Regions from separate parts of the Bacillus sp. TCT6 genome, predicted to be linked through region 1. Evidence: riboswitches for the same ligand, from Rfam matches in the RefSeq annotation. Region 1 holds a riboswitch; each other region holds the start of a gene.

What was found. A riboswitch is a leader RNA that binds a small molecule or an ion and turns the genes downstream of it on or off. The one in region 1 is predicted to bind lysine.
Region 2: linked by a shared signal. The riboswitch ahead of lysA (diaminopimelate decarboxylase) and the one ahead of AC0ONG_RS02885 (amino acid permease) in region 1 are both predicted to bind lysine.
Region 3: linked by a shared signal. The riboswitch ahead of AC0ONG_RS07485 (aspartate kinase) and the one ahead of AC0ONG_RS02885 (amino acid permease) in region 1 are both predicted to bind lysine.
Region 4: linked by a shared signal. The riboswitch ahead of AC0ONG_RS13790 (amino acid permease) and the one ahead of AC0ONG_RS02885 (amino acid permease) in region 1 are both predicted to bind lysine.

The regions. Positions count from the first base shown of each region.
Region 1 is NZ_JBVYHX010000001.1:583,079-586,293, forward strand. Features, by position in the region: gene AC0ONG_RS02880 (ABC transporter permease) at 1-138, opposite strand, end outside; gene AC0ONG_RS02885 (amino acid permease) at 199-1,623, opposite strand; lysine riboswitch at 1,772-1,953, opposite strand; gene gapN (NADP-dependent glyceraldehyde-3-phosphate dehydrogenase) at 2,131-3,215, opposite strand, start outside.
Region 2 is NZ_JBVYHX010000001.1:1,137,050-1,140,264, forward strand. Features, by position in the region: gene AC0ONG_RS05780 (LTA synthase family protein) at 1-701, opposite strand, end outside; gene AC0ONG_RS05785 (DUF3888 domain-containing protein) at 955-1,350, shown strand; lysine riboswitch at 1,440-1,621, shown strand; gene lysA (diaminopimelate decarboxylase) at 1,802-3,118, shown strand.
Region 3 is NZ_JBVYHX010000001.1:1,459,554-1,462,768, forward strand. Features, by position in the region: gene AC0ONG_RS07480 (VOC family protein) at 1-162, opposite strand, end outside; gene AC0ONG_RS07485 (aspartate kinase) at 392-1,621, opposite strand; lysine riboswitch at 1,825-2,011, opposite strand; gene AC0ONG_RS07490 (DoxX-like family protein) at 2,205-3,113, shown strand; gene AC0ONG_RS07495 (DUF4166 domain-containing protein) at 3,118-3,215, shown strand, end outside.
Region 4 is NZ_JBVYHX010000001.1:2,689,567-2,692,781, forward strand. Features, by position in the region: gene AC0ONG_RS13780 (sulfite exporter TauE/SafE family protein) at 1-117, shown strand, start outside; gene AC0ONG_RS13785 (GNAT family N-acetyltransferase) at 157-606, opposite strand; lysine riboswitch at 928-1,119, shown strand; gene AC0ONG_RS13790 (amino acid permease) at 1,232-2,698, shown strand; gene AC0ONG_RS13795 (iron-sulfur cluster biosynthesis family protein) at 2,812-3,117, shown strand; partial or broken gene AC0ONG_RS13800 (hypothetical protein) at 3,151-3,215, shown strand, end outside.

The sequences.
Region 1 (3,215 bases):
CTGAGCATAATAATATGCACCAACGCATGAAATAAAGATAAAGCTATATAGTAAACCGTTAATCATACGTGCAAAGTATGTAATGATATTTTGAATATGTTGTTGGAAGCGACTGCTCCATAGCGATTCGATTGACATGTTTTTCACCTCTTTGTTCTATTATATATGTTTTACAAAAGAAAAAACGAGCAAATTGCGTTATGCAACTTGCCCGTTTTTCTTTTCGTTATTTTTTTTCTGATCACGATTCATTAATGGATAGAAAGCAAATCCAATTACGAATAAACCAATTCCGAGAAGGAACGTTTTTATATCGGATGCGCCGGTTTTAATAACCCATAGTGCGTAGCAAAGTGCGATCATTGCGACTATACCATCTGTAATTCTTGCCCGCATTTCATTTTTATATGTTTCACCAGTTGCGACTAGTTTTAACTGGAAGATTGGTGAAACGAGATATGGAATGAGGTAGGCCAATGTTGATACGGTAATAACGAATGTATAAGCTTCCGCAATGGTTCCTGATAATGTTGAGAATAGGAAAACTTGCGACATAATGTTTGTTAATCGTAATGAGTAAATTGGACTTCCTTTTTTATTGGTTTTCGTGAAGAAGGAAGGGAAGAAACCTTCTTTTGCTGCTTGATATGGTACTTCTGAGCTTAATAAAATCCAGCCTAAGATAGAACCGAACAGGGAAGTAAGAGCAAGTAATGCCATAAGTTTCCCGCCGCCATGACCCATTGCAGCGTTTAGTGCATCTGCTAATGGACGTTCCGAAGCTTGTAATTTATCAACATGAAGTACACCCATTGTTAAAATTGTAATTCCTAAGTAAATCGCAACTGTAATAAGTAATCCCGCAACTGTTGCACGTTTTACCGTTTTTGGGGAAACAGCACGGTTTGATAAAAGAACGGCTGATTCAATTCCGATAAACGCCCAAAGCGTTGTAAGAGCAGCTAAATTTACTTGTGAAAGAAGACCATGTGATACACCTGATTTATCAATCATCGGCGTGTACCATTGTCCAAACTTAGAAGCTTCGAATGCAAATAACGTAACGACGATGAATAAAAGGAATCCAGTTACTTTCGTTGTTGTTGCTAAGAAGTTTAGCTTTCCAGCTCCGCTTACACCATTTGTTAATATAATATGAGTTCCCCAAAGTAAGATGGAACAAATCGTAAATGTAATTAGTTTTCCGACTTCTACGTTAAACGAGCCGATTGAAAATAGTAGTCGCGTATCTTTCATAATTGGGAAGAAGAGTGATAAATATCCCGCAAATGATGTAATGATGGCAACGTTACTTGCCCAGTTTGCAACCCAATATCCCCATACCATACTGAAACCAGCCATTTTTTTCTTTTTTGGTGTTGAGAATAAAGCATATGCATGACTTTGTGGCCCTGTCGTTAAATCAGGACGACGAATTGCTAAATTACCGAAAACAAGAGCTAGCATTAAAACACCAAACCCTGTAGTTAACCAAGCTAAAGTGACACCGAGTGGGCTTGCTGTTTGTGCCAACGTACTTGGCACCATGAAAATACCAGCGCCAACCATGTTACCGACAACGAAAGCTGTTAGTACCCAAAAGCCCCATTTTTTTTGTTGCATAGAAAAATACCTCCAAAGTTAGTATAACCAAGTCAAGCGAGGAGATATGTATGTCTTCCTGAGTCAGGAAGAGAAGTCCCAAACAAAACAAAAAAAGCACGTAATCTGCCGCTACATGCTTTCTATCTTATAAGAAACCCACGACATACCTCTCGATAGCTCTCCACAAACGAAACGTTTGTGACAGTTCTGCACTTATTAAATGCAGACCCAGCAAGCGTGCATGGTGGACACGACTTACTTCGGCAACCATTCCTTTCTCATTCCTTCATCAATGCCACTACATCTCCTGAAATGATACTCTTAATGATTGCAACCTCTACCTCACCGAGATACGAATGAGGATTTAAATATTAAATTAACGTCTTTAAGAGTAACAAATGAATTTTTATACGTCAATGGATATAGTAATAATCAGATTATAGAGAAGAGTTTGTGATTAGGAATGAATAATTATTTGATATAAAAAGAAGCCGATCTAAACTAGATCAGCTTCTACATATAAAATTAAACTAAGTTTAATACTGTTACTTTTTCACGTGTCATAGACTCAAGGCTCTTACGAATACCTTGTGCGCCCATACCTGAACCTTTTACACCAATGAATGGGAAGTGGTCAGGGCCGCGCTCTGTGCGTCCGTTAATTTGAACAGAACCAGTTTCGATTTTGTTAGCAATTGCAAATGCTTTGTTAATGTCTTTTGTGAAGACACTTGCTTGCAGACCGAACTCTGATTTGTTAGCAATCTCAATTGCTTGCTCATCTGAAGAAACACGGATGATTGGAAGGATTGGGCCGAATGGCTCTTCCCAAGCAACTTTCATTTCTTCTGTTACGTGGTCGATTAATGTTGGGTAAATTAAGTTACGCTCACGTTTGTTACCGATAACGATTGTAGCACCTTTTTCAACAGCATCGTCAACTAAGCCTTGAACGAAGTCAGCAGACTTGTCGTCGATTAATGGAACGATTGTGCTGTCTTGTTCTGGAGATCCAACTGATAGTTCAGCTACTTGCGCTTTTAATAAGCTAACAAGCTCGTCGGCTACGTTTTCGTGTACAAGTACACGTTTAATAGCTGTACAACGTTGACCAGAGTAAGAGAATGCACCGCTTACGATATGGTTTGCAGCATCTTGTAAGTCAGCATCTTCACGAACGATACCAGGATCTTTACCACCAAGTTCTAATACAAGTGGAATCATTGAAGCTTTTTTCGCTAAATGTTTACCTGTGTTCGTACCGCCTGTGAACGATACCATATTGATGCCTTCGTGTTCTACTAAGTAGTCACCAATGACAGAACCGCGTCCTGTAGCTACGTTTACAAGACCTTTTGGAAGGCCAGCTTTATGAAGTGCTTCAACCATTTTAATACCACTAATTGCACCTTGAGTTGCTGGTTTGAAAATAACAGCATTACCCATAATTAATGCTGGTGCAAGTTTTGCAGCAGATAAGTTTACTGGGTAGTTAAATGGTGCGATTGCTAATACAACACCAAGTGGTGCGCGTTGGATAATCGCAAGTTTAGATTTCGTTCCGCCAGGGAAGCTATCGCCCATCATGCTTTCTCCGTGCATATGTAAAG
Region 2 (3,215 bases), 550 kb from region 1:
TCAACTTGCTTGTCTTTTGAGTCTGTATAGTTCTTAATTTCAGAAAATCCATCGCCACTTGCAAATACACGCTCAGCTGAAGACTTGGATTGGAGTGTAATATCAAATAGATGATATGTGTATAAACCTAAATTTTTCACAACAGTTTGACGGTCAAATGAGCGTGAGAACATTTGTGGTTTATAAATAACTGATACAACAATTTGTAGTGCTAATAAAGCTGTTACACCGCTAAAGAAAGTTCGCTTCTCTGAGCGGGAAAGTGGTGTTTTGTCGCCAAATGATGGGAATTTACGCGAAATAAACATTAAAATAATTGCATCTGCAAATAAAAGTAATGTTTTGTACGTAAAGAGTTCTTTTATACTTGTCCCTAAATCAGCCATATTGTTTGTTTGGAATAAAACCGGGAAAGTAACGAAATCGTTATAGAACCCATAAAACATTGCGTTTCCAAATAAAATAAATGACAGTATAAAACTGATTCCAATTATAATTCGGTTTCGGTGCTTAGATGCAAGTAAAGCTAAGCCGAAAAATAAAAGTAACGCAGCTAGTGGATTAATAAAAAGCATGAATTCTTCAAAGAAATTATCAATTTTAATATCAAATGCTAGCTTGTACACAATATATGTTTTAATCCATAGTAAAACGACTGCAACGAGTGCAAATCGCAGTTTTGGAAACAGATGTTGTAGCATAATATACTCCTCTCCTAAAAAGCATGACAGTTCTTGTGAGTCAGTTTGCTTAACGACTCCTTTTATATATACGAACAGTCCTTTGTTATTATGATTATTATACTATGAGTATCATTATACGAAAATAAAAGGGGGTTGTGGGCTTTTTTATAATAATCGAGTAGAAAAAGATTGGTGGGAGACAATAAAACAGAATTTCTATGTATGATAATTATCGTACGTAGAAAGAATCGCGTGATATACGGAGGTTATAATGCGAAAATTATTATATTTTATAGCATGCAGTAGTGTTATACTTTTTACTTCACCGAGTGTGTCGGTAGCTCAATATGATGCACCTCTTATGGAAGATGCACTTTATTCTGTTTTATTTCCAAAAATAAATAAAGCAATTGAAAAACAATATGGAAGTTTGAAACCTTATCAATGTCCTAAAATTATTAGTTTAAAAAAAGTGTATAGCGGTACATATTTATTTCAAGCAAGTATTGAAGTGACAAAGTATGAACGTGTTGCTGGGAAAATTGCTCCACCATTTGAGAAGGTAACGATTACATTTAATAACGAAGAAGGCGAATGGGAAGTGACAAAGATTTCAGTAAAGCGCTTACCAAACGATACAAAATTAAACTGTAAAAAAACAATATAAAAAATTGTTTGACAAATAAAATGGTCCTTTGGTATTGTTAATAGCAACAATTAGATGTTTGAAAATTAAATAGACTTACCTCATCTACTCTCAAAGGTAGAGGCCGCGATAGGAAAGAGTAAGCTATGGGAGATTTAATGGAATCTGTGATCATAGGTTGAAAGGGACTATTGCCGAAATATAAGAATAACCATCTTATTCATATATTGGGACTACATTGAATAAATGTAGTACTGTCATAAGATTTATTTTATGGAGAGCTATTTGGAGATGTTGATGCGGTTTCTTATTTTGAGGAGATAACAACTCGTTTATTTTTTCAATATATATTTTTCCTAATAAGAAACGCGTGTGAACATTGTTCCGCGCGTTTTTTGTCTATCTAAAAGCGTGCTGCAATGAATAGAAGATTGGGGTTATGAGTTTTAGAGGAAATAAGGGAGGAATTTAAATGTATTTACACGGCACAAGCCGAATTAATGGGCAAGGACACTTAGAAATTGGAGGGTGCGATACGACGCAGCTAGCAAAGCAATACGGAACACCACTTTATGTATATGATGAAGAGTCTATTCGAGGAAAATGCCGAGCGTTTCATCGTGCTTTTAAAGAAAGTGGTTTCTCTTATCAAGTAGCATATGCAAGCAAGGCGTTCTTGTGCATGGAGATGTGCCGAGTAGCTCGTGAAGAGAATATGTCATTAGACGTTGTTTCTGGGGGAGAATTATATACTGCGCTCCAAGCAGGATTTCCAGCATCACGTATTCATTTTCATGGAAATAATAAAACAGAAGAAGAGATAGTGATGGCTCTTCAGGCGAATATTGGTTGTTTTGTCGTAGATAATTTCTTTGAATTAGAAATTTTACACGATTTAGCGATGCAACATGGAAAATTTGTGAACATATTAATTCGTGTAACGCCTGGAGTAGAGGCGCACACACATGAATATATTACAACAGGCCAAGATGATTCGAAATTTGGATTTGGCGTTTCAAACGGTCAAGCGATGCAGGCAATTGGATTTGCTTTACAAAAATCAAATTATAATGTGCTAGGGATTCATTCACATATCGGATCGCAAATATTTGAAACAGCTGGTTTTGTTCGAGCAATTGAAGTTCTTCGCCAATTTTTAGAAGAAGTGAGAGAGCAAACAAACTATGTAGTAAAAGTGTTAAATGTAGGCGGGGGATTTGGAATACGCTACACAGAGTCGGATACACCATTAACTCTTGAGACATATGTGCGAGCTGTAACAAGTGCAGTGAGAGAACAATTTACTGTATGTGAATATCCATTGCCAGAAATATGGATTGAACCAGGCCGTAGCATTGTAGGTGATGCTGGGACAACAATTTATACAGTTGGATCTGTGAAAGATATTCCTGGTATTCGGAAATATGTATCAGTCGATGGTGGAATGACAGATAATTTAAGACCTGCTTTATATAGTGCGCGTTATGAAGCAATGTTAGCGAATCGAGGGAATGATGAGAATGAGGAACTCGTTTCGATTGCTGGGAAATGCTGTGAGAGTGGAGATATGTTGATTTGGGATATTCATTTACCAAAAGTCGCTTCTGCTGATTTACTAGCAGTTTCCTGTACAGGAGCCTACGGGTATTCGATGGCGAATAATTACAATCGGATTCGAAGACCAGCCGTGGTCTTTGCAAAAGGCGGAACATCGCAAGTAGTTGTGGAACGCGAAACATATGAAAATATTATTGGGAACGATCGCATACGTATTAAAGAGCTTGTCTAAATAGAAAAGGAGTTGTTCGGATGGGCAATTCCTTTTTTGTAAAATAAAATAATTAAAATATATCGGAAAACTAGGATTGAAAAAAATCAGAATTGTG
Region 3 (3,215 bases), 880 kb from region 1:
GCACTGAGAGCCGAGTCCAGTTACGCGACCAGCCCATTCACCTTCGACAGTGGCTCGCCCTTCGAGGTTCAAGCCAATCTCCTCGAAGAAAGAGATTGCGTTATCAAGGGATTCTACAACGATGCTGACATTGTCCATTCGTAGTAATTTGTTTTTTGCCATAGTCTTATCTCCTTATGTATAAAAGTTTATTATTTAATCATCCTCATAATTATACTACTAAGTAGTTACAAATTCCTTTCAGTCAAAAACACCTTGTCATAGTATATGAAAAGGTGACAAGGTGTTTTTTTATATGTCATATAGCATCTTGTTAACGAACAGCATTTTATTTAATAGGAAGGAAGTAGATTAATATGATTTTTTTATAAGCGTTACTGAAAATATCAAATTAGCTCATTTGCACTAAAGGCTCAATTTTCGCCATAAATGATTGATGCAACGCCTCAACACCTGTTACTAAATGAAGGCGGTCAATAACGACAGACACTTTAATTTCTGATGTACTTACCATTTTGATATGAATATTTTCTTCTTTTAAAGTAGTGAACATATTTGCAGCGACACCAGGGTTAGATACCATGCCAGATCCTACGATTGATACTTTTGCTAAGTGATTTTCATGTTCTACAGATTCGTAGTGAAGAGTTTCTTGATTTTGTTCCAAAACTTTTAAAGTTTCTCTTAAATCATTCGAGTGAATGGAGAAGGAGAGATGTACAGTTCCTTCATTTGTAATACTTTGAATGATGATATCTACATTAATGTGTGCTGCTGCTAATGTAGAGAAAACTGTTGAAAGCGAGCCTTGTTCTAGTCCTTTAATTGTGACACGTGTAATGTTATCCTCAAATGCAATACCTTTAACGATTGATTGTTGTTCCATGTTACATTCTCCTTTTACAATTGTTCCGTTTTCTTGTTCCATACTTGAGCGAACTTCTAAAACTACGTTATGATTTTTAGCAAACTCAACAGCGCGCGGGTGTAATACGCCAGCACCGAGATTAGCAAGCTCTAACATTTCGTCATAAGAAATTTCATCTAATTTGTAAGCATCTTTTACAACTCGTGGGTCCGTCGTATATACGCCTGTCACATCCGTATAAATATCACATTTTTTTGCTTTAAGTGCAGCGGCTAGTGCGACAGCAGTCGTATCAGAACCACCACGGCCAAGCGTTGTAATTTCATTTTCTACACTTATACCTTGGAAACCAGCTACGATAACAATCGTGCCTTCAGCAAGATAAGATTGAATACGATCTGTATGAATGTCAGTAATCCGTGCACTACTATGTACAGATTCTGTCGTAATACCTGCTTGCCACCCTGTTAATGAAATTGCATGATAGCCTTTTGCTTGCAGTGCCATTGTTAATAATGAAATAGTTACTTGTTCTCCTGTAGATAGAAGCATATCCATTTCACGTTTACTTGGATTTTCTGTGATAGCGTTAGCGAGTGCGACAAGTTCATCTGTGCTTTTTCCCATTGCTGAAACGACAGAGACAATGCTATGACCTCGTTCATATTCTTCAATAATTAAATTTGCTACATGTTGAATGCGTTCGACGCTTCCGACAGAAGTGCCACCAAATTTTTGAACAATTGTTTCCATTACAAATTCCTTCTTTCGTCTATTTTTAAGAATAGATTAGGAAATATATAAATCCCAATACTCCTGTAGTTACCAGAAAGACAAACAAAAAACACCATCTCAAATAAGTGAGGATGGTGCTGTTACAGGAAAAGGGAAACAGAAAACGGAGCTAATAAAAAAACCGCCAAAAAAGGAATATCATAAAAAAATGATATCTCTTTTTTGTAGATAGCTCTTCATACGTACACGTCTGTACATATGACAGTTCTGTTTCTATTCGAAAACAGCCCCAATTGATAAATGCAGAGAAATTTATCAATTTCGGCAATACTTCCTTTCATCTAAGTTCATAGACATCTCTGTGTCTCCATTAGAATACTCATAAGTATCGCAACCTCTATCTCACGTTTTAGGCGAGAGTGTTTGATTTATGAAGTTGTTGGTAACATTTGTTTTATAATAATTTAAATTTTTCGTGGAATCAAGTGTTTTATATATATTTTAAAAATTCTTTCTTTTTTATGAGGAAGTTTGTGAAAAATGTAGCAAAATAAATTCATTGCATGTACATTAAACTTATAGTGCATAGGAGGTGGGGAGAATGAAAAGGAAACAGCCTATTTATGTTGCGACAAAAATGAACACGACGATGGAAAAATTATGGGAATATACGCAAGAACCAGATATACATACAGAGTGGGATGCTCGCTTTACTGAAATTTCGTATTTAGAGAAAAAAGAAGGAGAACCACAGAAGTTTTTGTATAAAACAAAGATTGGATTTGGGCTTGAAATAGTTGGAGAAGGGGAATCAATAGGTGAAATAAGAAAAGAAACTGGTGAAAGAATTTCTTCTTTAAAATTTTGGACGGATAATACATTATCTCTTATTCAAATAGGACGTGGTTATTGGAAGTATACGCCCAATAAAGAATACATCCATTTTGAGACACAATATGATTATGATACAAGATTTGGTCGTATAGGAAATGTAATAGATTCCTATATTTTTCGTCCGTTATTAGGTTGGGCGACTGCTTGGAGTTTTGATGCCTTAAAATTATGGTTAGAAAAGGGGCTTCATCCTAGGTTACTAATTAGAAGAACAATGACGTATTGGCTCGTATGTTCTTTATTTGCTTTTGTATGGATATATCAAGGGATAGTGCCAAAACTACTGTTTACTCATTCAGAAGAAGTAAAGATGCTTTCTTTATTAATCGGTTCAAATGAAAGTAGTGTATGTATACTTAAAATAATTGGGGGGTTAGAAATAATTTTCGGTGTCGTATGGCTGTTGCCACTAACAAAACGAAAATTATTTATACTGCATATTATTGTATTACTAGTTTTAACGTTAGCGGCAGGATTTACGAATATCGCAAGCTTTACAGGACCGTTTAATCCGATTACATTAAATGTTCTTTTAATGGGGTTATCAATTGTCGGTTATATAAATAGTTTCGATTTACCAAGCGCGAAAAATTGCAAGAGGACGAGAAAGGGATAAGTGTATGGCTAATATGTATGAACGATTATTAGGGGATATCTATAAAAATCTTCATCCTGAATTGCAGAAGCGTTATGCGATTACAGAAGAAAATAGTTTTAC
Region 4 (3,215 bases), 2.1 Mb from region 1:
GTGGCAGTTGGTCTTGTCGTTATTATTTCTATTTTCATTGCTGTTCGCAATCATTCCAAGCGTTCTAACGCATCGACAGCCGGATATCCGAATGATCAAAAACAAATGCTACCATAACGATAAAAATACCGCCCGATATACTTCGAGCGGTATTTTTTATTTTTCTATTTTCCAATTAATCATCGTTTCTGTAGCATTTACTCTCTTCATATGTAACTTTTCTAAAACACGAATCGAACTATAGTTATCTAGGATTGTCTCTGCAATTATTGTTTCTACCTCTCCTGTTTTGAAAGCCCAATCGATTAGTTCTCTTACAGCTTCTGTTGCATAGCCCTGATTCCAATATTTCTCAATAAATCCATAGCCAATTTCTACTGTTTGATTCTCGTTTGGTTTCCCTTTAAACCCAATATCACCTAAAACGCTATCATCTTCTTTCCGAAGAACATACCACGCGCCCCATGGTAATATAGCTGCATCTTGTTTTACATTCTTTACATGCCCTACAATATGCGGACCGCTATTGTATCCTTGCTCGTTAGCAATTTGAATCCTCTCTTCTGTACACGGCACTATATAGAGCCTTTCTGTTTCTAATTTCATATTGATTTCCCCTTTTTACTTAAACGTTACTCTAATTATAACAAATAATATGACTTTATCATGAATGTCGAATTATATTTTTCTGAATTTTCTTTTTATTTAGAGGGTTTTTCAATATTTTTTGCGAAACATTTGTATAACAATTTTTTCTTTGCTTATTGCTACATAATAATAGGTTCGGGTGGAGTTTTGCAAGCGTTTCCTATACAATAACCGATATTTTTTGACTTTTCCTAACAAAATATCTTGCAATATATTCAGAAAGTCATTACAATTGCCATATATTAAAAATCTTAGCAATATATCAAATCCTCATCAATCCGATGAGGTAGAGGTTGCGACTTTTATGAGTAAAACGGACGAGACACAGAGAATGTCACCAACTCCGTTTGAAAGGAAAGGTTGCCGAAGTTTATATTTCTTCTCTGGAAATATGAGCTGGGGCTGTCTCCGAAAGGAACAGAACTGTCACGTTTACAAATTACCGTGTAAACGTGGGGTGCTATCTTAACGGAAGGGTATGATGGGGTGGTTATTTGTGAAACGTTCCGCCAAATTCCTTTGGCGGTTTTTTGTATTTTTCTCCCCCGCTCCTTCCTAACCTACAAGAAAAGGAGTGTTGAACATGAATAGCGCAACAAATCAATCTACCTCTAAAACGCAAACTACACAAGGACAAGGTGAATTAAAACGCGGATTAAAATCTCGTCACCTTACGATGATTTCTCTCGGTGGTACAATTGGTACCGGACTATTTCTTGCCAGCGGTGGTGTCATCCATACAGCTGGACCTGGTGGCGCATTAATTGCATACGCCGCAATTGGAATTATGGTTTATTTTTTAATGACAAGCTTAGCTGAACTTGCAGCTTACATGCCTGTTACTGGATCTTTTAGTACGTATGCAACAAAATTTGTTGATCCATCACTTGGCTTTGCACTTGGATGGAACTATTGGTATAACTGGGCAATTACGATTGCTGCTGAACTTGCAGCTGTAACATTAATTATGAAATTTTGGTTCCCAGATACTCCTTCTCTTATTTGGAGTGGATTATGTTTAGCTATTATTTTCCTTTTAAACTATTTATCTGTTAAAGGGTTTGGTGAATCTGAATATTGGTTCGCACTTATTAAAGTAGTTACTATTATTATCTTTTTAATTGTTGGTTTCATGATGATTTTCGGAATTATGGGCGGCGAAACTGTTGGATTTAAAAACTTCACAGTTGCAGATGCACCATTTAACGGCGGTATCATGGCAATTATCGGTGTATTTATGGCAGCTGGTTTCTCCTTCCAAGGAACTGAATTATTAGGAGTAGCTGCTGGTGAAACATCTGATCCAGAACGTAATATCCCAAAAGCAATTCGTTCAATCTTTTGGCGTATTCTTTTATTCTATATCCTTGCGATTCTCGTTATCGGTTTACTAATTCCTTATACAACTGAAAGCCTTGCTGCAAGTGATGTAACAGTAAGTCCGTTTACACTTATTTTTGAAAAAGCGGGCGTTGCCTTTGCTGCTTCTGTTATGAACGCTGTTATTTTAACTGCTGTACTATCTGCTGGTAACTCTGGTATGTATGCATCAACTCGTATGCTTTGGGATTTAGCTCGCCAAGGAAAAGCACCAAAGTTTCTTGGTAAATTAGATAGCCGCGGTGTACCTGTTAACGCATTAATCGTAACGTCAATTGTTGGTAGTATTGCTTTCATTGCTTCTTTATTCGGTGACGGTGTTGTATACATTTGGTTATTAAACGCATCTGGAATGTCTGGTTTTATCGCATGGGTCGGAATTGCAATTAGTCATTACCGTTTCCGTAAAGCATATATCGCACAAGGAAAAGATTTAAAAGACTTACCATATAGAGCAAAATGGTTCCCATTCGGTCCAATCTTCGCATTTACACTTTGTATCATCGTAATTTTAGGACAAAACTACGGCGCATTTATGGGTGAAGCAATTGATTGGAACGGTGTACTCGTTTCTTACATCGGTTTACCACTCTTCTTAGTACTATGGTTAGGTTATAAATTTACGAAAAAAACAAAAGTGATTCCACTTGATAAATGTGAACTAAAATAAAGTGAAACGAGCAAACAAATTTGTTTGCTCGTTTTTTGTTGCAAACCTCTTTCCTTTATTATTGCTCCTGTTTTTGCAATAATAAAGGAAATATAAATAAAGGTTGGGATACAATGAACATTCGTATTACTGATGAAGCAAAAGCAGCTATACGTAGATTAGAACGTGAAGATAAAAAGATCGTTCGCATTAGAGGAACAATGACGAACTCTTGTAGTATTTTCGTTGATGTCGATTTAATTTGGGATACATATAACGCAGATGATGTTGTATATGAAGATGTAGAGCTTATCGTACAAATGGATTCATTCACGAAAGAATACACTGGTGATACAGTGAAACTTGATTATAAGACGACAGGTTTTAGTATTACGACTCCGAGTGAGACTTTAGTTTATGGATTGTCGATTAAAAAATAAAAATTGTTTTCATTTGACCACCGAGGTGAAAAAATGGGTAAATATGTTCCGTTAAAATTTTTATTTAATGAAGAATTAGCAGAGAAAATAGCTGATTC